4 regions of the Brevibacillus choshinensis genome follow, and region 3 is predicted to be linked to each of the others. Evidence: riboswitches for the same ligand, from Rfam matches in the RefSeq annotation. Region 3 holds a riboswitch; each other region holds the start of a gene.
The links. Region 3 has a riboswitch for S-adenosylmethionine ahead of JNE38_RS29840 (MetQ/NlpA family ABC transporter substrate-binding protein). Riboswitches for the same ligand answer to the same signal wherever they lie in the genome.

Region 1: it holds a riboswitch for S-adenosylmethionine, as region 3 does, so the genes downstream of both, JNE38_RS29330 (BMP family lipoprotein) here and JNE38_RS29840 (MetQ/NlpA family ABC transporter substrate-binding protein) in region 3, are expected to answer to the same signal.
Region 2: it holds a riboswitch for S-adenosylmethionine, as region 3 does, so the genes downstream of both, JNE38_RS02650 (methionine ABC transporter ATP-binding protein) here and JNE38_RS29840 (MetQ/NlpA family ABC transporter substrate-binding protein) in region 3, are expected to answer to the same signal.
Region 4: it holds a riboswitch for S-adenosylmethionine, as region 3 does, so the genes downstream of both, mtnK (S-methyl-5-thioribose kinase) here and JNE38_RS29840 (MetQ/NlpA family ABC transporter substrate-binding protein) in region 3, are expected to answer to the same signal.

Annotation. Positions count from the first base shown of each region.
Region 1 is NZ_CP069127.1:5,891,448-5,899,498, reverse strand. It holds gene JNE38_RS29340 (DUF3298 and DUF4163 domain-containing protein) at 1-299, opposite strand, end outside; gene JNE38_RS29335 (methyl-accepting chemotaxis protein) at 470-1,948, shown strand; SAM riboswitch class I at 2,024-2,135, shown strand; gene JNE38_RS29330 (BMP family lipoprotein) at 2,354-3,418, shown strand; gene JNE38_RS29325 (ABC transporter ATP-binding protein) at 3,515-5,044, shown strand; gene JNE38_RS29320 (ABC transporter permease) at 5,019-6,089, shown strand; gene JNE38_RS29315 (ABC transporter permease) at 6,076-6,987, shown strand; gene JNE38_RS29310 (sulfite oxidase-like oxidoreductase) at 7,024-7,686, shown strand; gene JNE38_RS29305 (nucleoside phosphorylase) at 7,688-8,051, shown strand, end outside.
Region 2 is NZ_CP069127.1:480,726-488,776, reverse strand. It holds gene JNE38_RS02670 (helix-turn-helix transcriptional regulator) at 1-656, opposite strand, end outside; gene JNE38_RS02665 (peptide ABC transporter substrate-binding protein) at 801-2,441, opposite strand; gene JNE38_RS02660 (MetQ/NlpA family ABC transporter substrate-binding protein) at 2,634-3,479, opposite strand; gene JNE38_RS02655 (methionine ABC transporter permease) at 3,535-4,200, opposite strand; gene JNE38_RS02650 (methionine ABC transporter ATP-binding protein) at 4,201-5,214, opposite strand; SAM riboswitch class I at 5,319-5,437, opposite strand; gene JNE38_RS02645 (Ger(x)C family spore germination protein) at 5,577-6,737, opposite strand; gene JNE38_RS02640 (GerAB/ArcD/ProY family transporter) at 6,718-7,848, opposite strand; gene JNE38_RS02635 (spore germination protein) at 7,860-8,051, opposite strand, start outside.
Region 3 is NZ_CP069127.1:6,014,804-6,022,854, forward strand. It holds gene JNE38_RS29805 (adenine deaminase) at 1-400, opposite strand, end outside; gene JNE38_RS29810 (ABC transporter ATP-binding protein) at 419-1,480, opposite strand; gene JNE38_RS29815 (ABC transporter permease) at 1,496-2,284, opposite strand; gene JNE38_RS29820 (ABC transporter permease) at 2,290-3,111, opposite strand; gene JNE38_RS29825 (nucleoside hydrolase) at 3,138-4,070, opposite strand; gene JNE38_RS29830 (ABC transporter substrate-binding protein) at 4,157-5,230, opposite strand; gene JNE38_RS29835 (DUF2294 domain-containing protein) at 5,503-5,859, opposite strand; SAM riboswitch class I at 6,075-6,178, shown strand; gene JNE38_RS29840 (MetQ/NlpA family ABC transporter substrate-binding protein) at 6,310-7,140, shown strand; gene JNE38_RS29845 (methionine ABC transporter ATP-binding protein) at 7,178-8,051, shown strand, end outside.
Region 4 is NZ_CP069127.1:5,287,671-5,295,721, reverse strand. It holds gene JNE38_RS26575 (anti-sigma factor) at 1-1,007, shown strand, start outside; SAM riboswitch class I at 1,100-1,244, shown strand; gene mtnK (S-methyl-5-thioribose kinase) at 1,411-2,640, shown strand; gene mtnA (S-methyl-5-thioribose-1-phosphate isomerase) at 2,637-3,677, shown strand; gene JNE38_RS26560 (ABC transporter substrate-binding protein) at 3,838-5,472, shown strand; gene JNE38_RS26555 (OsmC family protein) at 5,494-5,961, shown strand; gene JNE38_RS26550 (hypothetical protein) at 6,096-6,653, opposite strand; gene JNE38_RS26545 (GNAT family N-acetyltransferase) at 6,919-7,485, shown strand; gene JNE38_RS26540 (ABC transporter ATP-binding protein) at 7,613-8,051, shown strand, end outside.

The sequences.
Region 1 (8,051 bases), 120 kb from region 3:
CCGAGAAACGTCATTCCATGTGCCATTTGCGGCGTATAGGCATAGTTGGTGAGAGTGGCGCTGACGATGCCGCGTTGGTTGTTTTTGATCTCGTAGGTGCCTTGCATCTGGGTATTTCCCTGGACCTGGACTCTCTGCTGCTCGTGAATGAGGCCATGGACGGTTTGCAGCAGGGAACGGTTGATTTGCTGCTCAGCCTGGTGGTTGGATAGTCCGGACAGCTGAGGGTAGTAGATGGTGGTGGAAGGATTCTTGATCGTACGCGTCAAGATCGTGACGGGTAAACGGTTTAATTCCACTTTTTTCGTCCTTTCCATTCAAAAGATAGGTATCTGTCGTATCAGCGTATTCCGATTTGGGCGAAGTGGTTTCTACCGTTCGCAGTTTTTTCACAGATAGAGGAACATTTCTCCATCTATAATGAGAAAAGAATCCGATATTACCAATAGAGGGCAAGGAGGGATACAGGATGATTCAGCTGGTGAAGGGTACCTTGACCAACAAGGAAGGCTTCATGATTTTTGTTCTATGGAATCATTTATGGATGGCCGGGCTGATTGCATTCCAGGAAAATGTGAACTTCTGGTTCGTCAGTTCGTTAGGGTTGCTGGTGACCTTGATCGTATCGCCGTATTATTTCATCCGCAAAGACAGCGCCGTTATTCGTTATCTGGTTGCAATTGGACTCATGTTTTATGCCATCTCTTTCGATCATTTTAGCTCGTACCAGGAAATAGCGTTTCTGGCATTTATCATCATGGGATTTTTGGCAGCCTACTTAGACTGGAAGCTGGTCGTTTTTGCGGGAATCACCGAGATCATTGTCACGTTAGTGGGCTATTACACCGGAACCTACCAGATATTTACCGGGAATTTCAACGCAGTCAATCTCGAGGTGAGAATCGTAGCCATCCTGATGATGATGGCGGCGGTGACGTACCTCTGTCTGGCAGGACAAGCCTCGCTTAGAAAAGCAAACACGGCAAGAAAAGAAGCCGAGGAAAAAGAGCAGCGACTGGCTGAGATGCTGGGACACATCAAAGTGATGACCGAGCAGCTCGACCGTACAACTGAACATGTGCATGAACATGCCGAGGGAACCAAGCGCAACACGGACGACATGATGATCGCCTTCAAGGAAGTCGCCACTGGCATGGAGTCTCAGGCAAACTCCACCGTAAAGATCGAGGAGGAAGTGCAGTCGATCGATCAGGAAATTGTCGAGGTGACTACTCAGGCGAACGCGATGAAGATCGAATCCGACCAGAGCAATTTGCGTCTGGCGGAGAGCATCGGGATGATGAACGAGCTATCCCAGCAGATGGAACAAATCGTTCAGGCCGTCACGATTGCAGCTTCGACAATCCACCAGCTCAATCGCCAAGCCAATCGCGTAGAGGAAATTGTCGGGGCGATCAACCAGATTGCCACACAGACCAATCTGCTGGCGCTGAATGCAGCCATCGAATCGGCGCGGGCTGGTGAGCATGGACGAGGCTTTGCAGTCGTGGCTGACGAAGTGCGCAAGCTGGCTGAGCAAAGTGCCACTGCGACGCAGGAAATCACCGAGATCTTAAAATCCCTCCATCAGGAAAGCGAAAATGCTGTCCAACAAATCAGCACGGGAGAGGGATCTGTCGCCAAAGGGCAAGAGCTGGCAGTCAAAACCGTCGCATCGATCGAAGCCGTACGCGCAGGGATGGTTACCTTCTTGGCTGCGGCAGAGCATGTTCGCTCCAGCATGGACAGAGTAAAAATGCGCTCAGGGGAAGTAGCGGCTGAGATGTCTACCATTACAGCCGTTACGGAGGAGTCGGTAGCCAATCTGGAGGAGCTGTTCGCTACTGCGGAAAATCAGCATCAAAAGGTGCGGGAAATCACAGAGGAGCTGGGAGAGCTGAACGCGTTGTCCCATCGCCTCCAGCAGACGTTTCATGCAAAGGATTAGAGGGAATAGAAATAATAATTGCATTTTTGTTTCGTTCTGCTAGAATTGATTTAATTAAAATCCTATCAAAATACTACCTTATCTAGAGCGGCGGAGGGACTGGCCCGATGAAGCCCGGCAACCACTGTACATGTACAGACTGGTGCCAATTCCTACAAGACAGGGAGAATGTCTTGGAAGATGAGGAAGAGGACCGTTCCGGACGTAAACTCTTCCTCAGGGAAGAGTTTTTTATTTGTCTAGCGCAAGTGAAAAAGAGAAAATGCGACAGCAAAAACGAACGATAACTGTATTTTTTTGTGAAATGTACGTAATTTATATTGATTTTTTGGTATAAAAACCGTACATTACATATGTGAATAGATAAAAACGAATTTAGAGGCTCTAGATAGAGAGGGGTACACCATGAAGAAACTATTGTTGGCTTTGACCACATTCGCCGTACTGGCAGCTGGATGCTCGGCGGGAGGCAGCTCTCCGACAGGAGGCAGCTCTCCGGCAGGAGGCAGCGCTCCTGCTGAAAAAGCAGAAGGACAAGCAGCAGGACAAGAGGGAGCGGCGAAAAAACGCATTGCCCTGATCCTGCCGGAGAAAATCGGTGTCAACCCGTTCTTTCAACAAATGGATGAAGGTGCCAAGAAAGCCGGCCAGGAGTTTGGCGCAGAAGTAAAAAGCATCGAGTCTACGGACCATGGAGCGATCGAGGAAAATCTTCGCGTCGCAGTGGCAGAAAATTATGATCTGATCATCACTTCTTCGTTTGAAGCAGAAGATGCGCTGAAAAAAGTAGCGGCAGAGAATCCGGATCGCAATTTTGCGATTATCGATACCGTAGTTGATTTGCCAAACGTCCGCAGCGTTACCTTCCGTGAGCAGGAAGCTGCCTATCTGATGGGGGCGGCTGCTGGACTGGCTACCAAAACCAACAAAGTCGGCATGGTCGTAGCGATGGATATTCCTCTCCTGAAAAAATGGACAGGTGGATTCCAAGAGGGGATGAAGGCGACAAATCCGAACGCGGAGTTCCTCGTGAACTACGTGGGCAGCTTCTCTGACCCGGCAAAAGCGAAAGAGCTGGCTTTGCTCCAAGCATCCAAAGGCGCCGACATCATTAACGGTGCGGCAGCGGTTGGCGATCTGGGCGTGTTTGAGGCAGCGAAGGAAAAAGGCTTCTACACTTCTGGTCAAGACGTAGACCGTACATCCATCGATCCCGCTCACATCGTGCTCTCTCAGCTGAAAGGCACCGATGCGGCAGCGTACGAAACCGTGAAGTCCTTTGTCGAAGGCAACCTGAAGCCAGGTGTAGTGACCTACGGATTGAAAGAAAAAGGCGTGGGTGTAACCTATGTGACCCACGAGAGCAAAACGCCGCTGAACCCGTTCATCGGCCAAGAAGTGATCGATAAAGTGAAGGCTATCAATGACGAGATCGTAGCAGGCACACGTAAAGTTCCTGACTCGTTCTAATAGCTGGCAGCACTCGTGCATTTAGGTGACCGACTACAGCTGTGTAGTCGGTCGCTTGTGTATTCGGGAGGAACGTGAAAAGAAGGAGGAGCGGGAATGGCGCATCGCTTGGAAATGAAGCAGATGACCAAGAAGTACGGAGAATTTACGGCCAACGATCAAGTGTCCTTCACCCTGGAAGCAGGCGAGGTCCATGCCATCGTCGGGGAGAACGGAGCGGGAAAAACGACACTGATGCGCATGCTGTACGGGATGGAGCAGCCGACAGAAGGCGAGATTCTGCTGAACGGCAAGCCGGTCGCATTCCGAGGGCCGAACGACGCGATTCGGAACGGCATTGGCATGGTGCATCAACACTTCATGCTTTTTGGAGATTTTACGGTAGCGGAAAACATTGTGATTGGGTACGAACCCAAGCAGGCGGGATTCTTCCGGCGCAAGGAAGCGGTAGAAAAGGTGCGTGCCTTGAGCGAGGAGTACCGAATCCCCATCAATCCCCTGACACAGGTGTCCGCTTGCTCGGTCGGCGAGCAGCAGCGTGTAGAGATTTTGAAGGTGCTCTACCAAGGGGCGGAAATTATCGTGCTGGACGAACCGACCGCTGTGCTTACTCCTTTGGAAGTCAAAGATTTGCTGCAGACGATCCGGAATCTTGCAGCGAGCGGGAAAAGCGTCATCCTGATTACGCACAAGCTGCAGGAGGTCATGGAAGTAGCGGATCGGATCACCGTGCTGCGCGGAGGACGTGTGACCGGGACCGTTTCCCAAAGCGAGACCAATGTCGACGATCTGGCGAGGCTGATGGTGGGCAGGGAGCTGGAGGAGCTGAGCCAGCGGGTCCCATTGGAAGGCAAAAGGCTGCTGCACGTGGACCGGGTGACGATGCGAGAGAAACAGACGCTGCTGGATCATGTCAGCTTCTCCATTCACCATGGGGAAATCGTGGGGATCGCAGGTGTATCTGGAAACGGCCAGTCTGAGCTGCTGCAAGCCATCAGCGGCTTGCGACCCATTCAGGAAGGCAAAATCCATCTGGACGGTACCGATGTCACCAACAAGTCGGTGGAGGCGATCCGTCAGGCAGGGCTGGCGCATATTCCGGAAGACCGCTATCTATGGGGGACCGCGAAGCTGGAAAGCGTCGAGGAAAACGCGTTGATGGGCTATCAGCGGAAGCCGGAATTTTATCGTCGAGGCGTCATCCTGCGTGACTCGTTCCGTCAGGTCGTTCGTGGCTGGGTGGACCGCTTTGCGATCAAGACAGGCTCCAGGCAGCTGCAAGAGCTGGCAGGCAACCTTTCAGGCGGAAATTTGCAAAAGCTGATCGTCGCAAGAGAGCTGGGGCAGGAAACACCCCTGCTGATTGCCGCGGAACCGACTCGCGGCGTGGATATCGGAGCGATGGAACACATTCATCAGGCACTCATTGAAAAGCGAAATAACGGGGATGGGATCTTGCTCGTCTCGTCTGAGTTGTCGGAAATTCTCGCCTTGTCAGACAGGGTTTTGGTCATGTACAAAGGGCGAATCGCTGGTGAGCTGGCACGATCGGAAGCAACAGAAGAAAAAATCAGCGTGTTGATGGCAGGAGGAAATGTTCATGGCAGCGATCAGAGAGCTGTGTAAGTCGTTGGTTCAGCCGGTCCTCGCAGTCATGATCGGGCTGCTGACGGGAGCGGTAGTGATTGCGGCAGTCGGCGAATCGGTCATTGGAACGTACCAGGAAATGTGGAAGGGTGCCTTTGGCAGCTTTTATTTCTTCACTTCCACGCTGGCACGTGCGACGCCGATCATGCTGATTGCGCTGGGGCTTGCCCTGGCCTTCCGTGCAGGGGTTTTTAACTTGGGAGCTGAGGGGCAAATGGTGCTGGGCGCAATCAGTGCGACACTCGTAGCGATTTATTTGCCAGCGCCGGGAATCGTGAAAATGCTGGCCGGAATCCTCGTGGGAATCACAGTTGGCGGTTTGTGGTCCCTGCTGGCAGGGTACATGGAGGCAAAGTTCCGCATTCCCCTGCTCATTTCCACACTCCTGTTCAACTATATTGCGGTGCTGTTCGCCAGCTATCTGGTGAGTGATCCGTTTCAAGACAGAACGGGTTCGGCAGCTCTCGCCCAAACCGTAATGCTGGAAAAAAGTGCATGGCTGCCCAAGCTGTTTTCCGGAATGAGCGTGCATGCGGGCTTTTTCTTTGCGATTGCAGCTGCTCTGCTGTTGTTCTGGGTGATTCGGTTTACGCCATTCGGCTATGAGGTTAAAATGCTCGGCCAAAATCCGCTGTTTGCAAGGTACGGCGGGATTAACCAGATCAAGGTGATGCTGACCGGGATGTTTGCCAGTGGTGGCTTGGCTGGATTGGCCGGAACAGTAGAAGTGCTGGGAGCGCATTACCGTTTTGTGGATGGCGCGCTGACTGTCCCCAACTTTGCCTGGACGGGCATGATGGCGACGCTGCTCGCTAATTCCAACCCGATCGGGATCATTTTCACCTCGATTCTTCTGGCAGCGTTCCAGACAGGGGCAATGGGTGTGGAACGAAATACGGAGGTTCCGCTGGAGCTGGCCAGCGTCATCCAGGCGGTGCTGATTCTATTCATTTCCGCCAAGTTCAGCTATGACTGGTGGAAAAAACGCAAGGCAAAAGGGGGAGAATCGCATGGAGCTGCTTGATTGGTCCCTCATTAGCTCGACCATCCGGATGGTCACGCCGATCCTTTTGGCGGCATTGGGTGGAGCGCTGTGTGCACGTGTCGGTATTTTCAATGTCGGGTTGGAAGGGTTGGTGCTGGTAGGGGCCTTTTCCGCTATCGTGGGCAATCACTTTACCGGGAGCCTGTTTCTCGCCATCCTGTTTGCGGCTTTGGTCTGCGTGCTGTTTTCTCTGTTATTTGCTTATATGACGATCGGCCTTAAGGCAAATGAAATCGTGGTCGGTGTGGCGATTAACTTTTTGGCGCTGGGGCTGACGACGTTCGCGCTGCGGGCTATCTTCGGTGTGAAGGGCGCCTTTTACGACAAAGAGATGGCGGGCCTTCCGAAGCTGGATATTCCAGTGATCAAAGAGATTCCCGTGCTGGGAGACATATTGTCCGGGCATTCCCCGCTGGTGTACTTCGCTTTTCTCGCAGCTATTATGCTCTACCTGTTCTTTTACCGGACCGTCACCGGTTTCCGCGTACTTGCGGTCGGTCTCAATCCGGTGGCGGCACGGAGTCTCGGCCTCAAGGTAACAGGGCTGCAAGTGCTGGCAATCACGGCATGCGGCGTTTTGTGCGGCGTGGCAGGCGCTCAGCTGTCGTTGGGTCAAGTCACGATGTTTTCGGAGGGAATGACGGCGGGACGCGGGTTTATCGCTCTGGTTGCGATGATGATGGGGCAATCCCACCCGCTCGGCATCCTGGCGTCGAGCTTCCTGTTCGGCTTGATGGATGCCCTCAGTATCCGCCTGCAGGGCCTGTCCCTGCCGACTCAGTTTACTTCCATGCTGCCGTACTTGCTCACGATCGTAGCGATGTTTTTTGTCAAAGAGAAAAGCAAGGCAGGGGGCAGCCAGCAGAGCTCCCGCTAATGACAACGAGATAGGAAAACAAAGGAGTAATGCGAGATGGACAAGGCAGAACGTATCAAACGAATGAAGGTGCCCGCGGTCGATCCTGCATTGGCCAAGCGCCTGCCGCCTGGGCAAGTGCTCACGGAGCGGTTTCCGATTTTGCATGAAGGAGAAGTGCCTGTCTACGACATGAATGAGTGGACGTTTCGGGTATTCGGACAGGTAGACCGGGAAGTGACCCTGACGTATGAGCAATTCATGGCATTGCCTCAGTCGACGGTCACGTGCGACATTCACTGCGTGACGCGCTGGTCCCGTTTTGACAACGCGTTTACGGGCGTTCGTTTCCGCGACTTCATGAAAGCGATCGGGGTAACACCACAAAGCTCGTATGTCATGCTGCACGGCGATCATGATTATACGTCCAATATCGCCTTGAGCGATCTGGATCGCGATGATGTGATTCTGGCACATACCTTCGACGGCGAAAAGCTGACAGACAAGCATGGGTGGCCGCTGCGCCTGGTGGTTCCGCATCTGTATTTTTGGAAGAGTGTGAAATGGCTGCGAGGCTTTGAATTTATGGATGAAAATAAGCCTGGCTTCTGGGAGCAAAACGGCTTTCATCTAGATGGCGATCCTTTCCGGGAAGAGCGATTTTCCGGCGAAGCTTTGCCGATTCCGGAAGACGAGTGGGAGAAAAAGGAGTTTGATTGAGATGCTGACGAATCTAAAGATCGATCCAGATATGCTGCCAAAGCGCGTCATTGTGTGCGGCGATCCGAAGCGTGCAGCTTTGATTGCATCCAAGCTGGACAACCACCGGCCGCTGGCGGAAAACCGGGAATACCACAGCTATGCGGGAGAATGGAAGGGCGTCGAGGTGGCGATTGTCAGCCATGGTGTGGGATCGCCGGGAGCAGCCGTCTGCTTCGAGGAATTGGCCAAGGGCGGCGTGGAAGTCATCATCCGCGTGGGAACAGCGGGTTCCTATCAACAGGAGATTCAACCGGGCAGTCTCGTCATCAGTTCGGCAGCCGTTCGCCAAGACGGGCTGACCAGTCAGCTCGTGCCTCCGGGAT
Region 2 (8,051 bases), 630 kb from region 3:
TCATGAAGTCGATATCGCTTAATCACCGATTTCGGACTAACCCCCACGTAACGGTCAAACAATCGCTGCATGGCTCTTTTGTTCATTCCAGTTAAACGAACAGCATCCTCCACCCTGACCACGCTCCGGTCATCACGAAAGGACAAGACCATCTCGTGAACGAGTGAGACGTTCGGATCTTTTTCCGGCAGACGCTCAACCAAAAACGCTTCTACCCGACTCACCATGCTCTGATCATCAGGCGCGGATAGAATGAATCGCTCCCGTCCCCTGCTCTCCATGCCGAAGACCTCTTCCAGTGGTACGGAACTGTCGGTCAAACGGGACACCGGATCGCCAAGGAACGGATAAAAGCCGCCGGGTTTGAACTTGATGCCAATCACCCATCCATGATCCTGCACCACTCGTACCGTGGTTGACTTTCCTACTCCGTAAATACGCGTGCAGTTCTTTTCAAAGACTACATTGACGTTCGGATGAGCAATGACCGTCTGGTGATAAGGCTCCCGTCCCCGGAGATCCCAGCGAACAATCCAGTAATGCTGGACAAAGTATTCCGTCTCCGCCGAAGGGGCGTACCTCATGAGCGAAAATTTTTGTTCGCTACCGGCCAAGTGAAGGACACCTTTTGGCCATTCGTTAACAGCTGGATTCATCGGAAGCACCTCCTGGCGTCTTTTCCAAAACAGTCTGTCACTCGTTTCTTACCATAAGAATAGTGGTTGACAGGTTCGAATACAATTCTGTTTTGGAAATCGCACACAAAAGGAGGCCCGATCCGTGCCGTGTATGCACTTTCTTTACTGCACCATTTCCGCCCACTTCAAATCGATGAAACCGAGACCATCCACCTGCACGCCTTTCACTTTTTCGCTCTGCACCCATACGTCTACATCGGTGAAGAGAGGAATCAAAGGCATCTCATCCATGAAAATCTGCTCGGCCTCTGCAAACAGCTTGGTGCGCTCTGCCGGATCCTTGGCTACAGCCGATTGCTGCAGCAGCTGTTTGTACTTTTCGTTTTCCCAGCCTGTATCGTTATTACCTGTGTTTTGGTCGCGGAACATTTCCATGTAGTTGATCGGATCGTTGAAGTCTGCGTTCCAGCCGATGCGTCCGATGTCATAGTTCAGCTCGTGCATATCCTGCAGATGCACCTTGAACTCCTTGTTCGCCAGCTTCACGTCGATACCCAGACCCTTTTTCCACTGATCCTGCAGAGCTTCTGCGATTTTCTTGTGACGGTCGGTCGTGTTGTACGAGAGGGTGATTGGAGGCAGGGAGGATAGCCCCAGCTCCTTCAGGCCTTCTGCAAGCAGCTGTTTTGCCGTCTCGACATCATGGTCTTTGAAGTAGCCGTCTTTTTTGATGATCATGGATTGCGGCAGCATCCCCATCGTCGGCACTTGACCGACCTGCGTAATGTTATCGACGATCTCCTGACGGTTCACCGCATAAGACAGCGCCTTGCGGATTTTCACGTTGTTCAGCGGCGCCTTTGTGGTATTCATCTTAAACCAGTACATCGTCGCTTTTGGATGAACGACCAGTTTTCCTGCATCCTTCAGAGATGGGATGGCATCGGTAGGCAATCCCCCGAGCGGTTGGCCAGCCCAATCCAGCTCACCGTTTTCAAACATGGACAAGGCCGTGCTGTCGTCCTCGATCATGGCGAATTCGATCCGATCGAGCTTCACGACGTCCTTTTCCCAGTAGTTTTCGTTTTTCTCCAGGACAATCTTGCTCTTGTGCTCCCAGCCAGTCATTTTGAATGGCCCGTTTCCTACGTGCGTCGCAGCTTCGTTCGCCCAGTTTGGATTGGCCTCGACTACCTTTTTGTCGACCGGATAGTAGGTGTAGAACGCCGTCAGCTCGAGGAAAAAGGGTGTCGGGTTCTCCAGCGTTACTTCCAGCGTCTTGTCATCGAGCGCCTTGACGCCCAATTCCTCCGGCTTCGCCTTGGCGGTATGAACCTTTTCCGCATTCTTGATGTAGTACAGCTGATAGGCGTATTCCGCCCCCAGCTTCGGATCCAGCACACGCTTCCAGGCATACTCAAAGTCGTGAGCCGTCACCGGGTCTCCATTGCTCCATTTCGCATCCCGGATCGTAAACGTATAGACGCGGTTGTCATCGGACACCTTGATATCAGACGCCATCGATTTCATCGGCTTCGAATCCTTGTCCAGACGGGTCAATCCGTCAAAGGTTGCGCGCACGACAGCCCCTGAAGTGGCATCTTTGGCCAAGCCTGGGTCTGCAGTAGAAGGCTCGCTCGTCAGATTGGCACGGAATACCTGCGGCTTTTTCTCATCTGCTGGTGCAGCCGTCTCTTGCTTGGACGGTTCCGTTGCTGAGGGTTGCCCTCCGCCGGAACAGCCTGCCAGTACAGTCCCGACGAGCAATGTAAGACCAGCAAGCATACTCACTCTCTTTTTCATCTGAATGTTCCCCCTTGTCAAACAATTTCCAAGTTCCACCAAAATATACTCGACTGGCAGCTGTTTTGAGAATGGGGTTTGGATAGATTTCATTTAATTTTATGAATATTTATACTTTTATTAAAAAAGATAAACCCAACCAGCCACATGGACCAGTTGGGTTTATTGTTTATAGATCAATTAAATTTATTCTTAGAATGCTGGTACGATCGCACCTTTGTACTTCTCTTCGATGAACTGTTTTACTTCTGGAGAGTTCAGTTCTTTCGCCAGTTTTTGCATCGCTTCGGAATCTTTGTTGTCAGGACGAGCTACCAGGTAGTTCGCGTATGGGGATTCCTTGTCTTCGAGGATCAAAGCGTCTGTCGTTGGAACCAGTTTCGCTTCCAGCGCGTAGTTGGTGTTGATCAGCGCCAGGTCCACTTCTTCCAGTACACGTGGCAGCATAGCTGCTTCTACTTCTTTGAATTGCAGGTTTTTCTTGTTCTCTACGATGTCTTTTACGGTTCCGCTGATGCCTACGCCCTCTTTCAGCTTGATTAAGCCGTGTTTCTCCAGAAGAGCCAGCGCGCGGCCGTTGTTGGTTGGGTCGTTTGGCAGAGCGATTGTTGCGCCATCAGCCAATTCGTCGATTTTCTTGATTTTCTTGGAGTATGCGCCGAATGGTTCGATGTGCACCGCTGTCACTGGTTGCAAGTCCATGTTTTGGTCTTTGTTGAACTGCTCCAGGTATGGTTTGTGCTGGAAGAAGTTTGCATCCAGTTGTTTTTCGTTTACTTGTACGTTTGGTTGTACATAGTCGGTGAATTCCTTGATTTCCAGGTTTACACCTTGATCTTTCAGCTTAGGCTGAATGTATTTCAGGATTTCTGCATGCGGAACGGGAGTAGCACCAATTTTCAGGGTTACTTCTTGGCCGCCTTGGGAGCCTTGTGCACCGCCTTCAGCTGGAGCTGGAGCTGTTTCAGGCTTGCTGCCGCAAGCTGCCAGAGAGAATGCCAATACAGTAGACAGTACAGATACCACTAATTTCTTCACGGAAAATCCCCCTTTTTTTCTTTGCTTCTTGTAAAGCTTTATCTATGGAAAGATCTTACTTGCGGCTGAATTTCAAGACCAGCCTGTCCCCAAAGGATTGCAAGATCTGCACCAACACGAGCAAAATCACGACAGTAACAATCATGACATCAGTCTGGAAGCGTTGATAGCCGTAGCGAATCGCCAGGTCACCCAGACCTCCGCCGCCGATAACCCCGGACATGGCGGTGTACGATACGAGCGTTACCGTCGTAATCGTAATCGCCGCGATCAGACCGGACCGCGCCTCGGGCAGCAGGACATTCCATACGATCTGCCAGTTGGAGGCACCCATCGATTGAGCCGCTTCGATCACGCCTTTATCCACTTCACGCAGAGAGGTCTCTACCAGTCTGGCGAAGAACGGAGCCGCACCGATGACCAACGGCGGGATTGCCCCCAGCACGCCTAAGGATGTGCCCACGATCGCTTTGGTGAATGGAATCAGCAGGATCATGAGAATGATGAAGGGTACGGAACGCAAGATATTGACGACAATCGAAGCGATCGAGTAGAACGCGCGATTTTCCAAAAGCTGACCCCGAGATGTGAGGAACAGGATGATACCGACCGGCAAACCGATCAATACCGCAAACAAGGTAGAGAACCCAAGCATGGTTAGCGTTGCCCCGGTACCTTCTGCGATTTCACTCCAGTCCACATTTTCCAGCGTCAATCCCATTTAAATCACCTCCACTTCAAGGCCGCGCTGCCGCAGCGTTTCAATTGCACGCATGCTTTGCTGTGCATCGCCTTCCAGCTCAACAACGAGCTGACCATACGGTGTATCCTTCATGCGCGAGATCGTTCCTTGCAAGATGCTGAATACCGTACCGGTCTCTTGCATGGTCTGGAACAAAATCGGCTGATAGGTTTGCTCTCCGAGGAAGGTGACTCGTGCGATGGTTCGATTGCTTGTCGCTTTTTCATGAGCGACTGCTTCACGCAGTTCTGATGAGTCCGCTACCTGCTCCACGAATTCCTGAGTGGTCGGATGCTGAGGCTTCAGGAAGACCTCAAGCACCTTGCCGGACTCAACGATGCGACCTCCGTCAATGACCCCGACACGGTCGCAGATCGAGCGAATGACGTGCATCTCATGCGTGATCAGGACGATCGTCAATCCCAGCTTGCGGTTGATATCCAGCAGCAATGCCAGAATGGAATTGGTCGTCTGCGGATCCAGTGCGGATGTAGCCTCGTCGCACAGCAGCACCTTTGGATCGTTTGCCAGCGCACGGGCGATCCCCACGCGCTGCTTTTGACCGCCGGACAGCTGCGATGGGTATTTGTCCCGATGCGCTTCCAGCCCGACCAGCTTCAACAGCTCGTCCACCTTTTTGCGGATCTCTTGCTTTGGACGCTTTGCCAATTTCAGCGGAAACGCCACATTGTCTCCTACCGTTGCCGAAGACAGCAGGTTGAAGTGCTGAAAAATCATGCCTACCTGGCGGCGCTGTTCCTGCAGCTTTTGGTCATCCAGACGGGTCAGATCTACCCCATCCACAATCACCTGTCCAGCAGTAGGACGCTCCAGCAAATTGATGCAACGAATGAGCGTACTCTTACCGGCACCGGAATGCCCGATAATCCCGTAGATTTCTCCCTTTTCTATCGTCAAATCGATCCCGTGCAATGCGGGAATCGTCTTTCCTTGCACTTGATAGCTCTTTTGCAAATTACGCAATTGAATCAACGAGTCCACCTCCCATTCAAGTACTTCTATGATCGATAAATAATGAGCCCCTTTTTCAACAAACGAAAAAGGGGCTGCAACGTCTATAACGTTCGCATCCACCCTTCTCATCTATCAAGATCCATTCAATCTTGTAGGAATTGGCACCGCGACACCCATGTCATTGACTTGGGCCGGTTGCCGGGCTTCATAGGGCCTGTCCCTCCGCCTCTCTTGATAAGAAAGATTTCCACGTATATTATGTTCATATTTCGCATTTCAATGTTTCCGTGATACAAATCGGATTATATCCCTTTTGAAAAACGTACGTCAATAGAAATACGAGGAAAAAATGTTTTTTTGCAATGCAAATTAATTGATACTTAATCCATAACACCATTTCGAATGATGGTTGCGTCCACCTTGAACCTGAATGTGGCCTCCTTGAACATCTTCCGCCACTCACTGGTCGTCATCTTTCCCATTCCCCGGCGATTGGCTCGGTAGATCACCCCAAACCCGGCCGGATCCACATCCATCTCCTGCATTCTTTTCACGATTCGCTGCAGCTTCCCCTCCATCTCTTTTTCCAGCGCTCGTTCCATCATGCTCAAAATGTCTGGTTCATCCACTTTCAAGGGGACTGTCAATTCCAAAATGCGCGCATTCAACTTGATTTTCACATCAAAGTGGGCGGGTGACTCCTTCGTCAGCTTGACTCGCGATTTAGAAGAGATGGTGTCAAAAACGAGCTGCACATCCTTCGCTTTATTTTTCAGATGCTCCACATGCTTGCCAAACACTTCGGACGGAACAGCCGTGTCGTAGCTGCCAATCCTGAACTTTCCATGGATCATCTTGATGAGAAAGGCCTCCTTGGGACTGATCCACCCTACATAGCGATCGCCTTGAAACAGAGCGACTCCCTTGATTTGGATCTCGTTTCCCTTTCTCACGATGTAGGGTAGCTGCGGATCTATCCCGTGATCGTAGTAAGCACGGAAGAATTCGTGCATCGTGGTAGACGGGATTTTCTCCCCCCTCACGTTCTGCTCGATCATGCGGTACATGTAGATCCCGATGTTTCCCAGTTCCTTGTACGGATAAGTGAGCAAATCGTAGGTGTAGCCCTCATACACGCACAGATACAGCCGGCTGGAGATGGACGGATCCCGATAGAGAGTGTCAACGATGCTTCCCAATCCCTGTTTGGCCAGCGCCTCGTTGTACAGAGCGACACGCAGCTGACCACCCAGCACTCTCTTGTCTGACTGTAAATTCGCCTGGTCCCGGATGCCCTTGCTTGTCTTCGCAACAGCAGAAATCAACTGGATTTTTTCTTTTGCTTCCGGATTGATCGAAGGCATGACGATGGTTCCCCGAGTGTTGCCGTCTTTTTGCAGATCATAGCCGACGACGGTCACCAACCCTGTCTCGTCGAAGATCTGCCTGTCCGAGCAGCCCGTGATCAGCAGGGTCACTGCACACCACATGCTCAAAAACCGTTTGCCTGTCCCAAACGAACTATTCGTGGACTGTCGCATCAGCCGTCCCCTCCTTCATGCGCCTTTTCCGTTGCTTCCATTTGACCAGCACAAAAAGCAAGAAAGGGTACAAATACGCCGTATACATGCCGATTTTGGCAAAAATGTCGTTCAATTTATTGATTTCATTTCGGCTTACGAGAAGCAGGGATATGAAATAAATGACGGGTACGATCAAAATCATCGTCTTTCTCAAATTCCACCCAAAGAGACGCTTGAATCCGCGTGCAGATGACCAGATGAAGACCATGATATTGGGGAGAACCACGAGCAGCCAAATGGAAATCGCGATCAACTCGAACCGTTCCAGGATGGGGAAATAAACCATCTTCTTCAGGTTAAGTGTCGCCCAGATCGTCCTGACGAGCTGTCCTTGGCTAAAAAATACCAGGGATACGATCATCACGAATGTATAGATGAGGTTGGTGACCAGCACCCCGGTCTGGACGCTTCGGGGAAGCCTCTCCTTATTTTGAATATACGGATAGATGGCGTATAAGATCTCGAAGCCGATGCTGCTCAAGGACATCCCGATCATTCCTTTGAACAACTGACCTGCGTTCGCTTCCAGGATGGGGAACAGATACTCCCACTGCGCAAATTGCAGCGGATAATACAAGTCGCAGACAAGCCAGATGGTCACGCTCACGGAGAAGAACGTGTACCCTGCCACCACCCTGATTCCACCCATAATCGTGTAGACGGCGAGAAGCAGGATGATAGCGGACAAGACCCAGGTCGGCAGGTTGGGGAACACCCAGGTCTGGACGACTTCCACATATGTACGGAGAATGACCATTGCTGATAGGAAAAAATAAATCGAATAAATCACCCCTAAGAATGCACCAAGCCATTTACCGAAAACATCCAGCTGTATGCCGTATATATCCGCACTCGGGTAGCACGCCAAGGTCTTGGTGATCACCAGAACGGTCAAGTGTGTGAGGAGCCCTGCCAACACAACGGAAATCCAGGCATCATGTCCAGCCTCCTGGGCAACGATTCGTTGAAAGCCCAACACACCCACACCGATCTGAGTGCCGTGAACAAGAAATCCTGCTAAATACGCCGATATGGTATTTGTCGGTTTTACATTGTCATTGATGTTCATATGGGCCTCGCTCACTCGTCGATGTCTTTCTTTATCTGTGCCTGCTCTCGATTGAAGCGTTGCTTCAGCTGTGGATTAAGGAACTTGAAGCGCTGCCATAAGGAGGATAGCGGTGCTCGGATAAATCCGTCCTTCCAATCCTCAAAGCGAACCGGATAGAGCGGATACATGTAGGGGCGTCCCAGACTGGTCTGCCGCAGCAA
Region 3 (8,051 bases):
TTTCCATCGCCGTCGCGGGAACCGAGCTCGGAATCGCATACTTCATGTCGACGACACAGTCGCGGCTGGCCCGAATCATTTCCTTGATCCCCTCGATGCCGAACACATTGGCCATCTCATGCGGCTCTGGTACGATCGTGGTCACCCCGTTTTGAATCAAGCCAAAGGAAAAGGTCTCAGGCGTGACCATCGTACTCTCAATATGCAGATGGATGTCCACCAGCCCCGGAATCAAGTAGCGGCCTTTTCCCTCCAGAACATCACGTGCCTCAAACGAATCCGTACCGCGCTTTCCTATATAAACAAACCTTCCATCCAGAACAGCTGCGTTTCCTTCGATAAACCTTTTGAAATAGCTGTTGTAGACCTGCACATTCTGAATCAGCAAATCGACCTTCATGAAAAACCCCTCCTGTCGTTAGTCCACCAGCACCAGTTTGTCTTTGGGGAACAGCAGATTGACCTTTTGGCCGCTCTTGTAGGGGGTCTCCATTTCTTGATTCACCGTGAAATCTCCCAGATCGGTCTCGACGACGTATTGGTAGCTGCGTCCCAGGAACGTGCTGACTTTGACGCTCCCTCTCAAGCGATTCATAGCGTGATCCTGCGATTCCTCTGTTGTCACAATCAGGTCATCCGGCCGCAGGGCGCATTTTTTGCCGGATGCACTCGCTGTACCCGGATGATTCGCCGCGATGAAGGTGTGCTCGCCTACTCGCAGGCTGATTTCCCCGTTTTGCGTAGACCGCTCTGCAAACGTAATGAAATTGGTAAACCCAATAAAGCGGGCGATGAACTCCGTCTTCGGATATTTGAAAATCGTCGCAGGATCGTCCAATTGCTCGATAATCCCTTTGTTCATGATCGCCACCTGATCGGAAATGGAGAAGCACTCCTCCTGATCGTGGGATACGTACACAGTCGTGATGCCCAACTCCTGCTGAATGCGGCGGATTTCGACCCGCATGTTGATGCGCAGGTTTGCATCCAGATTGGAAAGCGGCTCGTCAAACAGCAGCAGGTCCGGCTGGATGACCAGCGCACGGGCAATCGCTACGCGCTGTCTTTGCCCACCGGAAAGCTCTTTCGGATGACGCTTTTCAAACCCGTTCAGGCTGACAACATCCAGAATGTCCATCACACGTTTCTTCACTTCGGATTCGTTGACTTTTCGCAGGCGCAGACCGAATGCTACGTTGTCAAACACGGACAAGTGCGGAAACAGCGCATAGCTTTGAAACACAAATCCGAAATTGCGCTTGTTGACCGGAACGCGGGTGTAGTCTTTTCCATCAAACAGGAACTTCCCGTCCTTGGCTTCGAGAAAGCCAGCGATCAAACGCAGTGTCGTCGTCTTCCCGCAGCCGCTCGGTCCCAGCAAGGAAATGAGCTGGCCTTTTTCGATATTCAGATTGAAGTTTTGCAAAATGTACTGATTGTCGTAGGCAACCGATACGTTTTCCAGCGTGAGCAATGCCATGATTTGATGCCTCCGTTATCGTTTAGTAAAGTAGGAAAGCCCCATGAGACGTTCGATGATGAACATGAGAATGGCCGTCACGATCATGAGCAGCACGGAAATAGCGGCAATCGTCGGGTCAAAGTTGTTTTCCACATACGTCAGCATCTGGATCGGCAGCGTGCTTACCCCAGGTCCGGTCATAAAGACGGAAATATCTACGTTATTGAACGACTCCAGAAAGGCGATCAAGATCGCGGCAATAATTCCGGAGCGAATATTCGGAAGCACGACTTTGAAGAACGTCTCCAGACGCCCTGCCCCCAGACTCAGCGCCGCTTCCTCGACAGCAAAATCAAAGTTGGACAAGCTGGATGCGACTACCCGAATAATGAAAGGCAGCATGACGACGGTGTGCCCCACAAGCAGTCCTGCGTAAATCGGCAGGTCGTAGACCACGATGACGTACTTGAGCATCGCAAAGCCCATGACAATGCCCGGAATCAGGACAGGAGAGATGAAGATCGCATTCAACGCTGCCTTGCCCTTGAACTGAAAGCGGCTCAGCGCATACGCTGCCGGAATCCCCAAGATGAGCGCCAGCAGGTTGCCGATCAACGAGACGAACATGGACGTCTTGAAGGTCGTCATGAACATCTCTACCTCAAAAATGTTTTCATACCAGCGCCAGGAAAAGCCCTCTGGCGGAAACTTCAATACCGTTCCCGGTTCAAATGATGTAAAGGAAATGATGATGAGCGGCCCCAGCAAAAACAGAAACACCAGAAGCGTAAACAGGGCCAGCCCTCGATTTTTCTCCTGCATAGCTTCTACCCCTTCGGATTTAATTTCGTCGCCAGTTTGTTCATCAGGAAAATGACAACAAAGGTAATGACAATCATGATGGTGGCAATGACGGATGCCATGTACCAGTCATTCAAGGTAATGGCATTCTGGTAGAGGAACGTGGAGATGACCCGCTGCTTCCCACCCAGCAATGCCGGTGTCGTATAAGCGGTCAAGCTCCCTACGAATACGAGAATGCTCCCGATGATGAGTCCCGGTACGCTGAGCGGCACAATGACCTTGCGGAACGCGGTAAACTTGGACGCTCCCAAGCTTTCTGCGGCCTTGATCAGGTCTGGATCGATGTTTTCCATGACACCGACCAGCGTGATAATGATCAACGGCAGGAACAAATGGATCAAGCCGATCATCATCGCGGTCGGGGTATACAATATTTCCAACGGCTTTTCAATCAGTCCCATGGAAATCAGGGAGCTGTTCAAAAGCCCTTTTTTTCCGAGAATAATCATCCAGCTAAACGAGCGAACAACCGAGCTCGTCAGCAATGGGAAGATAGCCAATGCCAGCAGAATGCCTTTTTTGCGAGCACCCAGCTTGGAGATGTAATAGGCTGCCGGGAAACCCAGCAGTATGCACACAATCGTCGTAACGAGACTTACCTGCAAGGTTGTCAGCAGGATTTTGATAAAATACGGATCGGTCAGAAACTTGAGATAGCCTTCAACGGTAAAGCTCCCTTCTTGAAAGAAGGTGGACGCAATGGTCATCACGATCGGGATGATCATGAACAGCGTCAAAAACAAAACGCCTGGCAGCAACAACAGATAAAGACCCTTTTTTTTCATTCCATTAACTCCTGTTCCCAGTATCGTCAGGCTTTCAGGGCGCGGATAAAACGCTCAAAGAACGCTTCGGCATCCACGGCCAGACAGACGTTCATGTTCGGCTCCTTGTTCAACCGATTCTGGAAATCGCAGACGGTTTGCCCATCACACAGCTCACTTCTCGTTTCAATATCCACATACAGCTTTTTTGTCGTCACCAGATTGCGGTTCAAGGCGACTCCCACCGCGAGAGGATCATGCATCGCGCAGGCTCTGACGCCATTGCGCTCAAAATATCGTTCGAGGTAATCCGACGTGCTCTGTTTTACGTAGCGGGCAATCGGCGTGTCGCCAAGCTCGCGGATATGATCTTCGTTTAGCAAAACCTTTCTCGTCACATCCAGCCCAACGAGCGTCAATTCAGGAAATCCCGCGTGGAAAACGACTTTGGCCGCTTCGGGATCGACGTACATGTTGTATTCAGTGGTCGGCGTGACATTCCCGTGTTCACGGACGACGCCTCCCATGAAAATGACTTCTTTGACATGATGCACAAGCTCTGGACATTTGCGTACGGCCAGCGCCAGATTCGTCAACGGGCCTGTCATGACGAGCGTGACGTGTCCGGAATTCGCAAGTACATTTTCGATGATGAAATCTGATGCAAAGCCTTGGGTCGGTTGTGTCTGGATCGGCACATCGCGCAGCGCCCCGCCCAGGCCATCCTCACCGTGAACACGATGCTCAAAAAACACCTTCCGCAGCAGCGGCTGGGATGCTCCCTGCACGATCGGGATCTCTTTCCCCACCTGCAGCAAATCGAGAATCTTGCACGTATTTTCCGTCGCTTTTCCGAGAGAGACGTTGCCGTTTACGGTCGTGATCCCGATCAGATCAAACTCCCCGCTGCGTACCGCGAGGATGATCCCCAGCGCATCATCGATGCCTGTGTCTACATCCAGTATGATCTTTTGCTTCATCAGTGGGCCTCCCTAGCATTTGGTGAAGGCGACAAGGGCATCGCTCCTTTGGCGTACACCCTTGTCGTCCTATCTATTTTTCCTGCTTATTGGGTAATTTCACGGTTCCAACGGTCAATCCATGCTTTGGAATGCTCGTTCACGAATTTCATGTCCAGCTTGTGCAGCTTGCTGATGGTTTCTTCGCCATACGTTACGCCTTTTGCTTCCTCGTCAGTCAGCTTCACGCCGGTGTTTACAGGGGAATCGACTTTCGCTTTTGCGGATTTCTCCTGAACTTCCTTGCTCAATTGCCAGTTGATGAAGTCTTCTGCGAGCTCTTTGTTCTTGCTGCCTTTTACGATGTTCACGGTGTTCATGACCGCGTAGCCGCCCTCTTCCGGTGTCACGAACTTCGCTTCTGGAACAGCCGCCTGGATGTCTTTGAAGTACATTTCCATGATCGGGCCTGCTGCGATTTCTTCTTGGCTGAACATGTTTACATATTCAGAGGTCTTGTCGTAGTATTTCACGACGCCTTTGTTCGCTTCTTTCATTTTCGCGAATGCTTGGTCTTCATTGAATTCTTTGCTGCCTGCCACTTGGGAAGCCGCATCCAGAATCATAGGGCCAGTCGTCGACGTAATGTTTGGAAGTGTCAGCTTGCCTGCCACTTCAGGGCTCCACAGATCCTTCCAGCTCTTGATTTCCGTTTTGATCACGTTCGGATTATAAGCGATCCCGAATTGTCCGATGGTGTAGGCTGGTCCGTACTCTTCACCCAGCGGCGCTTTTGCGATGTCGTAGATCTCTTTCAGGTTTGGAATGCGGCTGCGATCGATTTTTTCAAAGGCACCGCTCTCGATTCCTTGCTGCGCATAGTAGTCGGAAAGATAAATCAGATCCACATCGGAGCTGCCTTGGCGAATTTTATTCAAACGCTCTGCATTGTTCCCGATTTCCAGAACAATTTTGACGTTATGTTCTTTTTCAAACGGCTCATACACTTCTTTGCGGAAGAAATCCTCGGAAAAACCCCAGGTGGAGATCACCAGCTTTTTCGGCTCGCCGCTCGCTGCTCCGCCAGCTGCATTTTCTTTCGGCTGCTCGCTGCTGCCGCACCCTGCGAGCGCCATTGAAATCATCGAAAAGGAAAGAACTCCTGTTAACCACTTTTTCATCTTGTATTCCTCCGTTTTTGGTTTCTCTTTCAGATAATGGAGCACGTATTCTAATCCAATTGATTGTTTCCCTCGGCATCATTGGTCTATTCGCCATCACACCTTTATCTAGAAGAAAATGGTAAAAAAAGAAAAGAAAAGTACCCTTGATTAGAACATTCATTCTAAACAAGAGCACTTTTCTTCGTAAACAAAGAATAGCGACACCCGTTTTGCCGTTGCCGCCGGTCTTCCCCTCAGATAGATCCAAAGGGAAAATCCGAACGACTCCGTCAGGTATTCGATTGTGATTCAGCCAAAATGACGTTTGTGATCGCCAGCTGTGTGGCAGCGTCATAATCTCTCAGTACAGCTTCCATGTCGAGATTCATGTCTTCCTCCAAACGTTCGCGAAGCTTCTTCTTATATAGAAGCGACATTCGGAAGTCCACCTCGAGCTTCAGAGCAGGAGCCTCGCCTTCCAATGCAGCCGAACGCGGTGAGCGCCGATGCTTGGCATAGAAGGTAATCATATTATTTTCGATAGTTACTCTCAGTAAAGTTGTCCCAAAGCCGAACAACTCCTTAGCTATCTCGTTGTAGATCGCAGATAGCTTTTTTCTGCTTTCGTTTGTGTCCTGTATAGTCATGACATCACCTGCGAGAGTAAGTATCAGGCTTATTGATTTTTTCTCATTATACATATGATAAACGCTTCTATCAAGCAATCATTCGTATTTTGATCAATTTACCAACATTCAGAATATAAAAAAGTTGTCGAATAACATTTGACACGTTTAAAAATGCGAGCTATAATCCAACTATCCAAATAAGAATTACCACTTATTTAACTGCATATCTCAATCTCTTATAAAGAGAGGCGGAGGGACTGGCCCCATGATGCCTCGGCAACCTACCCGAACACGGTATGGTGCCAAATCCAGCGGAAGAAATTCCGGAAGATAAGAGAGGAATGAGTGACTGACCAGCTGCGACAGTTAACGACGACCTCTTCTTCCGGGAAGAGGTTTTTCTTAATTCCAACGGTTTTTATTTTTCAAAACATAAACACTCATTAGACAAAAGGGGAGAAACACATCATGAAAAAGACAGGAATTTTGCTTAGCTCACTATTGCTCGCAGCATCCTTGCTGACTGCTTGCGGAGGTAAACAGGAGGCTGCTCCGGCTGCAGGAGGGACCGCTGCCGAGCAAACGAAAATCAAAGTCGGCGTAACCGCTGGACCTCACGAAGAAATCCTGAACAAAGTAAAAGAAGTGGCGAAAACAAAAGGTTTGGAAGTAGAAGTCGTTGTATTCAATGACTACGTGCAGCCAAACCAAGCTCTCGATAAAGGAAACCTGGATGCAAACAGCTTCCAAACCATTCCGTTTCTGGACAAATTCAACGAAGACCACAAAACCAAGATTGTCGAAATTGGCAAAACAGTAACTTTCCCAATGGGTCTTTACTCCACCAAGCACAAGAAAGTGGAAGAAGTCGCTGAAGGCGGCGTAGTGGGTATCCAAAACGACCCAACAAACCGTGCTCGTGCACTGTTGCTGTACCAAGCAGCCGGTCTGATCAAACTGAAGGATGGCGTAGGCAATAAGGCCACTCCATTGGATATCATCGAAAACCCGAAAAAATTGGAATTTAAAGAACTGGAAGCTGCTTTCCTGGCACGCTCCCTGAACAACGTAGAATTAGCGAGCATCAACACCAACTTTGCGATGGAAGCAGGCTACAATCCGAAAAAGGATTCCATCTTCTCTGAAACATCCGATTCTCCATACGTAAACGTCTTGGCTGCAAACGAAGCAAACAAAGACAACCCTGCACTGAAAAAACTGGTTGAGATTTATCGTTCTGAAGAAGTGAAAAAATTCATCGACGAACACTTTGAAGGAGCTGTGCTCCCATCCTGGTAAGCTACACTAACTATCGAACAACAAGGAGACTGGAGAGATGATACAGCTAACCGACATCCATAAGTCGTATACGGTGGGAAACAAACAGGTTCAAGCCTTGAAGGGCGTATCACTGAACGTGGAAAAAGGACAAATCTTCGGCGTGATCGGATTCAGCGGAGCAGGGAAAAGCACCCTGCTTCGCACGATCAACCTGCTCGAAAAACCGTCCAGCGGCTCCGTCGTAGTCAACGGTCAGGATATGCTTTCGCTGAAAGAAAAGGAATTGCGCCAAGCCCGCAAAAAAATCGGGATTATCTTTCAGCATTTCAACCTTTTGTCCTCCTATAACGTCTTTGACAACGTAGCCGAGATTTTGCGAATGAACCGGGTACCCAAAGATGTAATCAAGCAGAAGGTAGAAGATCTCTTGCGGTTGGTGGGCCTCGAAGATAAAGCAAACTCCTATCCTTCTCAGCTATCGGGCGGACAAAAGCAGCGCGTCGGCATCGCCCGTGCCCTGGCTACAGATCCGGAGATCCTTTTATGCGATGAAGCCACCTCTGCACTCGATCCGCAGACTACCGACTCCATCCTGGAGCTGCTTCTCGACATCAACCGGAAATTCAATTTGACCATCGTGCTGATTACACACGAAATGCAGGTCATTAAAAAAATCTGCGACAACGTAGCCATCATGGAAAACGGTGTGGTCATCGAACAGGGCTCTGTGCTCGATATTTTCAGCAATCCTCAGCAGCAGACTACTCGCAACTTCATCAAAACCATTTTTGATGACGATGTGCCACATGAAATCTTGTCGAAAATCAAGCAGACAGGCCCTGCAGCGAAAATTCTCCGGGTCGCATTCCGTGGAGACGCCGCACTCGATCCTGTTCTCGGCACCTTGTCTGCTCGCTTTCCGGTGAGCA
Region 4 (8,051 bases), 730 kb from region 3:
CCCTTACGGAAAAACAACAGCGGTCGATCATCCGCCGGGGAAAGTGGAAGATGCGCTTGACCAATTCTGCCTATACATTCGGCATTTTCTTTGTGCTTGGAGTTGCTGCGACCATTGCGAATGGATGGATCGGCTCATGGATGTACGATGATCTGTTCCGGGTCACCAGGGACATGGTCAATTTCACTCAGCCTGGTGTCAGCGCGGGTAGCAGCGGATCGCAGGTCGGAGGGCTGTATGGGCAGATCAAGATGGAACTGCGTGAGCAAGTGGGTGCAGAGCAGCAGAATATCGGGTTCTTCGAAAATACCAACATCTTGTGGAGTATCCATGCCGAACCGAAATGGGCAAACGGAATCCGGGAGACCAAGCTGTTTTTCCGCTATCCGACTGATGAGAAGATGACCGAGGAGGAGACGGCTTATCTGCGGACCCCTGCATGGAATGCGATGAACAAGCTGCCAGAGGGAACAGTGAGCCAGCTTGCCATTTCTTTTGATCACCCAATCACGTACGAAGAATACAACAAACGGATATCACAGCACGTGTTCTCGCACAATGCGGACACGGTATGGTTTGCCGTAGACACGGGAGTCGAGCTTGATGAATCAGAGCACGAGAGCGGCAATCTCCTGCTGTCGGCCGGAGATGTATGGGGGTTTTCCGAACGGGTGTTGGATTACGGCGACAGCCCGATACGCGTGAATGGAGAAGGAGATAGGCGAGCCGCAGCCTTCCTGGCGGAAATGAAATACCTCACCGAGCATGATCGCTTGACTCGCAGCATCGGCACCAATCTGGTTGCTCATCAGGATCCGAAAATCGCTCAGCGATACGCGTATTTGCAAGAAAAGGGCGTCCTTATCTACGGAGCTGTGCTGACAGGACCTACCAAGGAGTTGCTCAAGCTGCAGGCTGAAAAGTCCATTACAGCGGCCTTTCTCGGCAAAGTGAACTGGTGGAATTGGGATCGCCCTGGGGCCTCGGGGACGCAGATCATCTGGTAGCAGTCGCGAGCATATTCCGCGAAAAAGAGTGTTGACAGCTTCCGAACGTGGTTGTATGATTCAAACTAAATTAAAAATTGCATACGTTGGATACCTTATCCAGAGAAGGTGGAGGGACTGGCCCGATGATACCCGGCAACCGACACGACGCTTTTCAGACGCTCGAGGCGACTGAATCACAGGCGACGTGCACGGTGCTAATTCCTGCAGAAACAAAAGTAGTCTGGAAGATAAGGGGGACAAAGGCGCACGTTTCTCTATACGTGACGATAACGACCTCTTTTCTTCGGAAAAGAGGTCTTTTGCATGTCAAGAGCTGCATATCGCTTGACCGCAAGGCTGGGTGACATGACCAGCCCACTGACGATATACGAAAAATGAAGTAGAGGGGAGAAATAGAATCATGGCATATCGCGCATTGAGTGAGCAGGAGGCAGTTGAGTACGTAAAGGCATTGCCGGGGCTGTTTAGTGAGGGTGCAACGCTTAGCAGCAAGGAAATCGGCGACGGTAACCTCAATCTGGTGTTTGACATTCGGGAAGATGCTACAGGGAAAAGCGTCATCGTCAAGCAGGCATTACCGTACGCACGGGTGGTAGGGGAATCCTGGCCGCTGACCGTGGATCGTGCACGCATCGAAAGTGAAGCTCTCCGCATTCAGCACAAACGCGTTCCGGAATTGGTGCCGGAAGTCTATCACTTTGATCAGGAGCTGGCACTGACAGTCATGGAGAACGTGGGAGACCACATCATCATGCGCAAAGGGTTGATCGAAGGCAAGCGCTATCCGCTGTTCGCCAAGCAGATCGGCAAGTTTCTCGCACACACGCTGTTCTACACCTCAGATCTGGGCCTGAATCCGTATGATAAAAAAGCGCTCGTCGGAACATTCTTGAATCCCGAATTGTGCAAAATTACGGAAGATCTGGTGTTTACTGATCCTTATGAAAACGCGCCGACCAACGACTTCAATCCGTTGATCACAAAAGAAGTCGAAGCCATCTGGAACAACAAGCCGCTCAAGCTGGAAATCGCCAAGCTGAAATTCGATTTCCTCACGCGCGCTGAAGCTCTGCTGCACGGGGATCTGCATACAGGCAGCATCTTCATTACGGAGACCAGCATGAAAGCGATCGACCCAGAATTTGCTTACTACGGCCCGATCGGATTTGACATTGGAGCGGTGATCGCGAACCTGCTGCTCAACTACGCAGGTCAGCACGGATTGCAAAAAGACCAAGGAGAACGCGAATCGTATCGCGAATACTTGCTTACGACGGTGGAAGATGTCTGGAATGAATTCGTCTCTCAATTTGTCCAGCTCTGGCACAAGCATGCAAAAGAGCGCAGCGCCCATGTAGAGGGCTTGTGGCAAAGCTATGTGAAGCGCCTGATTCAGGATGCCGCTGGCTTTGCGGGCTGCAAAATCTTGCGTCGTGTGATCGGACTCGCAGGTGTAGCTGACCTGAACAGCATCGAAGACGCACAAACGCGTGCCGAAGCAGAGCGGCTGGCTCTGGCGATCGGGGAAGCATTGATCCTCGGCCGCGGAGATGTAGAAGAATCGACAGATATTACGGACCTGGTCCGCACCGTGACAGCACGATATTATCAGGAGGCAACGACCGTATGACAACCAGCACACAACTCGCGCCAGTCAAGTGGGAGAATGATGCACTTGTCCTGCTCGATCAGACGCGTCTGCCTGTAGAAACCATTTATTTGACACTGACGACTCCAGAAGAAGTATGGGCGTCTATCCGCCATCTGCAAGTCCGTGGCGCTCCTGCCATCGGAATGTCCGCGGCGTATGGCCTGTACCTCGGGATCCGCAACAGCGAAGCGACTTCCTACGAGGCATTTTGGAGGGAGCTGCAAGAAAAAGCAGACTATCTGGGCACTTCCCGTCCAACAGCCGTCAATCTGTTTTGGGCACTCGACCGGATCCGTGCACGGGTTCAAAAAGAAGGGGACAAAGCAGTCGCTGAATTGAAGGCAGCTGTGCTCGACGAAGCTCTGGCGATCCAGAGAGAGGACGCGGAAGTCTGCCGGACGATCGGGGAACACCTGCTGACTCTTTTGCATGACGGGATGGGCGTACTCACTCACTGCAATCCGGGAGCATTGGCCACGGCTGCATACGGAACGGCTACAGCGCCATTTTACCTCGCGAAGGAACGCGGCTGGAATCTGAAAGTATACGCAGACGAAACGCGCCCGGTATTGCAAGGCGCACGTCTCACCGCTTTCGAGCTGCAGCAGGCTGGCATAGACGTCACCCTGATTTGCGACAACATGGCAGCGATGGTCATGTCCCAAGGCAAGGTAGAAGCAGTCATCGTCGGAACGGACCGGGTAGCGGCGAACGGAGATGTGGCCAACAAGATCGGTACCTACGGCGTCGCTGTATTGGCAAAGGCGCATGGCATTCCGTTTTACGTGGCAGCGCCGCTCTCTTCTGTCGATCTCGAGACAGCGACGGGTGCGGACATTCCTATCGAAGAGCGTCCAGCCGAAGAAATCACCCACGGCTTGGGCAAACAGGTTGCGCCTGACGATATCAAGGTATACAATCCGGCATTCGATGTGACACCTGCCCAGTACATCACCGCGATCGTGACCGAAACAGGCATTTTCAAACCGGAAGATATTCGCAGCAGCAAGCAATAAGGGATCAGGAGCACCCACTTCCAGACAGGAGGTGGGTGTTTTTTTGTTGACAAGGAAAATGGATGTATTATAGTAGTATCAACGATTAATTCCGATTATTTAGATAAGATTAATTAGGATAAAAATTGTTCAACCACACGAGTATGATGGAGGAACCGTGATGAAACGATTGTGGCAACCTGCTGTTGCGATGCTCCTTTCTTTATCTGTTTTGATCAGTGGCTGCACGTCTCCCGGGGAAACGGCAAAGCCTGCGGAGTCAAAGACGGGGCAATCCAGTGGAACGGAAAAAATGGTCAGAATCGGTGTCTTCAATGCTCCGCTTTCCTTTAATCCGCTGATCAGCTCGCGGGACCTGTCCTCCGCAGAGACGAGCACGCTCATTTTTGAGCCGCTTCTCAACCGGATCAAGCCCCTGGAATTTTTGCCGCAGCTGGCTGATTCCTTTGATACGGAGGATAAACAGACGTACACGGTCAAGCTGAACCCGAAAGCAAAGTGGACGGACGGTACCCCTGTCACGACAGAAGATGTGGCGTACACACTGCAATTAATCGCCAATCCGAAAGTAGAGTCGACCTTGGGTTCGTCAATCGCGTTTCTGGAGGGAGTCGGTCCAGACGGCAAGCTTCCAGAGGGACAGGCGGAAATAGCGGGCTTGAAGGTAATCGACGCACAGACCTTTGAGCTGCATGCAAAAAGCCCAACGGATCCCAATATGATCAAGGAGCAGTTCGGCATGAAATTCAAGCCGCTGCCCAAGCACGTATTCAAAGATGTGAACCCGGAGGACCTGGCGAAGCATCCCTTCATGCAAAAACCGGACGTGACCAATGGCGCTTTTACCTTTGTGAAATATGAAAAAGATCAGTACGTGGAATTCGCAGCGAATAAGCATTATTACCGCGGCGCACCCAAGCTGGATAAAATCTTTGTGAAAATCATGCCCGGCACGAATCTGGTCGCTCAGCTGCAGAGCGGCGAAATCGAAATGAACTACGGGCTGGGTATCGGAAATCTGCCAGATCAGGACTATGACTTGATCCGTAAAAACGAAAGCTTGCGTACAAAGCTCGAACCGCAGATAGGGATTCAGGCGATGATGTTCAATGCCCAAACCATCCGTGATGCAAAAGTTCGTCAGGCGATCGCCCATGCTGTCAACCGGCAGCTGATTGTAGACAATTTAATGAAGGGCGATGCGGAAATTTTTGACGGTCTGTACCCTTCCCTCAGCGCGTATCAAAACAAGAGCCTCACACCCATTGCTTATGATCCGGAAAAAGCCAAAAGCTTGCTGCGAGAGGCAGGGTGGGACAGCAGTCGAGAGCTTGCTTTCATCGTTCCTACCGGAAATCAGATCCGTGAGCAGTCCGCCCAAATTATCGCCGAGAATTTGAAAGAGGTGGGCATCCAAGCAAAGATCACCAAATTTGATTTTGCGACCGTCAGCCAAAAGCTCCGTAAGCATGAATTTGATCTGGCACTGAGCGGCTTGTACATGAACATCGATCCGGACTCTTCCGCGTACTATCACAGCGAAGGGCTCAGCAACTCGTCTGCTTATTCCAATCCTGAGGTAGATAAGCTTCTAGAGCAGGGAAAAGCGGAGGCGGATGAGAAGAAGAGAAAAGAGATTTACGATCAAGTCCAGGCCCAGGTGCAAAAGGATATTCCTCTTTTGACCCTCTATTACAACCCCGCCCTGGTGGCGGTCAACAAGCGAGTCATCAAAGGGGAGCCGCGCCTTTTTGGAACCACCTACGACGTGCATGAATGGGATGTTGTACCCTAAATTCAATGGGAGGTAAGACAGATGACAGCGACGGCTAAGAAACAGATGAACGTACAAGCGCAATGGAAAGGAAAGCTCCAGTTCGAAGCGAAGGGACCGAGCGGGTATCCGGTGTTCATGGACTCCAGTGTGGCACTTGGCGGGGAGGGAGCAGGCAACAGCCCCTTGGAGCTGATCCTGGTCGGGCTGGTCGGCTGCATGGGAATCGGTGTGACCAAACTGCTGGAAAAGATGAGACAATCGCCGACAGCCATTGAGATCGTCGCAGACGGAATTCGCGATGAGGCCGTACCACACGCCATCACGGAAATCCACCTGACGTTTCATGTGAGCGGAGAGGTAGCCCCATCGCGTATCTGGCAGGCAGTCAAGCTGGAGAGCGAACAGTACTGTCCGGTAGCGGCTTCTTTGAAAGCAACCATTATTCCGCATGTATTCATTAACGGAAATGAAGTAGCGGAGTCAGAGGGAACTGTGGAAGAAGAGTGATGAGCGATATCAAGAAATAGATAAAAGGTGACAGCCTTTCAATGTACAATCACCCCCCGTATTTAAGGGGGGGTTATCTTTCGAGTAGGCTTTTTTCGTAAAGATTGTTGCTAAGTATCCTTTCTTCTGATTAGTTACCCCTTTTTCAAGACGGAGACTCTTTTTGCCAAACTCTTTATACTGCTACTCTTAAGAAGAGCAGGGTTAACATTTTCTAAATAATAAACAAGCCCATCTGCTTTTAATAAAATCTCGGTAATAAGCTCTTGTTTCTTAATTTCTTCTTTCCACAAGCACTTCGAGATTTGGTTTATTCGTTCAGTTATAATGAAATCGTTTGTATTCAATCTCTCATCCACCTGGATTAAAGCAACCTGAAGATTACTTTTACCAATATCTACAAACTCAAACCAAAGGAACACTTCATCTAATGAATTTAGAGCAACGTAAGGGTGACTCTGCTTTAATACCACCACATCACATAAAAGTCCTAACCACGCAATGATTGGAGCTTCGGAAAAATCACGCAGTGGTTGAGGATTCTCCGGATCACATGAACCAAATAGCTGGTCGTTTACCTTAATTTCCAATTGTCCATATAGAACGCCACCATATTCAACTTCAAAATTTTCTAAGCTCAATTGACTAAGCTCTTTACCCGATAAATTTAGATCATATTGAATGCCAAACAAGATCCTTTCACCCCATTTTGTTAAGGATACCTGAGTATTCAATTTCAACACTACCTTCGTTTTCTCCGTTTTTTCAATGCGACTCCCTATGCTTTTCTCCCGCAGCCACTTTCCCCGAATCGCGTTGTCAGCTTTTTCATTTATTTGGTGTCATATGAATATCCGCACGATCTTGCCAAAACGATACGCCCTGTTCCATAATCGAGCGTAAGAAAGCAAAGCAGTTACACCCAACAGATAGAGAGAACACTTGGAGGGGACGCTCGTGAGACGGATACGGATGACAGAAAATTCATTCCTGAAGCAGTTGGAGCCAGCCGATGCAGGGGAAATGTTTTGGCTGACCGATACGAATCGCTCCTATTTAAAGGAATGGCTGCCTTGGCTGGACTATACGAAGAAGGTTCAGGATACGGCGCACTTCATCAACATGACCGTAAATCAGCACAACAACAACCAGGGTACGCACTACGGCATCTGGTACGACGGGCGTTTGGCAGGCACATTGGGCGTTCACAATATTGACTGGATCAACAAGAAGACATCCATCGGCTACTGGCTGGGGGCCCAGTTTCAGGGCAAGGGCCTCATGACATCGGCAGTGGCCACCTATATCGATCGCCTGATTTTCGGCTCTTGGGATTTGGAAAAGGTGACCATCCAGGCGGCTACAGAAAATCACAAAAGCAGATCGATTCCCGAGCGATTGGGCTTCCATCTGGAGGGCATTCTGCGAAGAAACGAATTTTTGTACGATCACTTTGTGGATCATGCCACCTACAGCCTTCTGCGTGAGGAATGGGCAGAGCTGAAGTCCAGTAAAAAATGGTAGATTGACAAGGAAAATTCAGTAAATTACGATGGAGAAGGGAAAAGGGGGTTGCTCGTGCAGCCCCTTTTTTTCACGATGACAACGTTCGCAAAAGGGAAAACGGGTGAGCGAAAAGAGGTGAACGGTTTTGCAGACTTTACGGCAATTATCCTGGTTTTTCAAGGCCCATTGGAAGCGATATCTCATTGGAATTGCGTTTCTGTTTCTGATTGATGTGCTCATGTTGTGGCCTCCGCGCCTGATTGGAGATACAGTGGATGCGATCCGCAACCGTACACTTACGACAGCGGATCTGACGATGACTGCCCTGACGTTACTCATTTTGGGTGTGCTGCTGTACGTCATGCGTTTCATGTGGCGCTACCTGCTGAATGGAGGAGCGCTGATTCTGGAAAGAACGCTCCGGGAGCGGCTGTTTTCCCATCTGACCCGCATGACGCCTTCCTTTTACCATCGCAAGCGCAGCGGGGACTTGATGGCTGTCGCCACCAACGATATCCCTGCCATTGAGCAAACAGCGAGCACAGGGGTGCTGACGCTGGTAGATTCCTTGTTCATGACGCTGC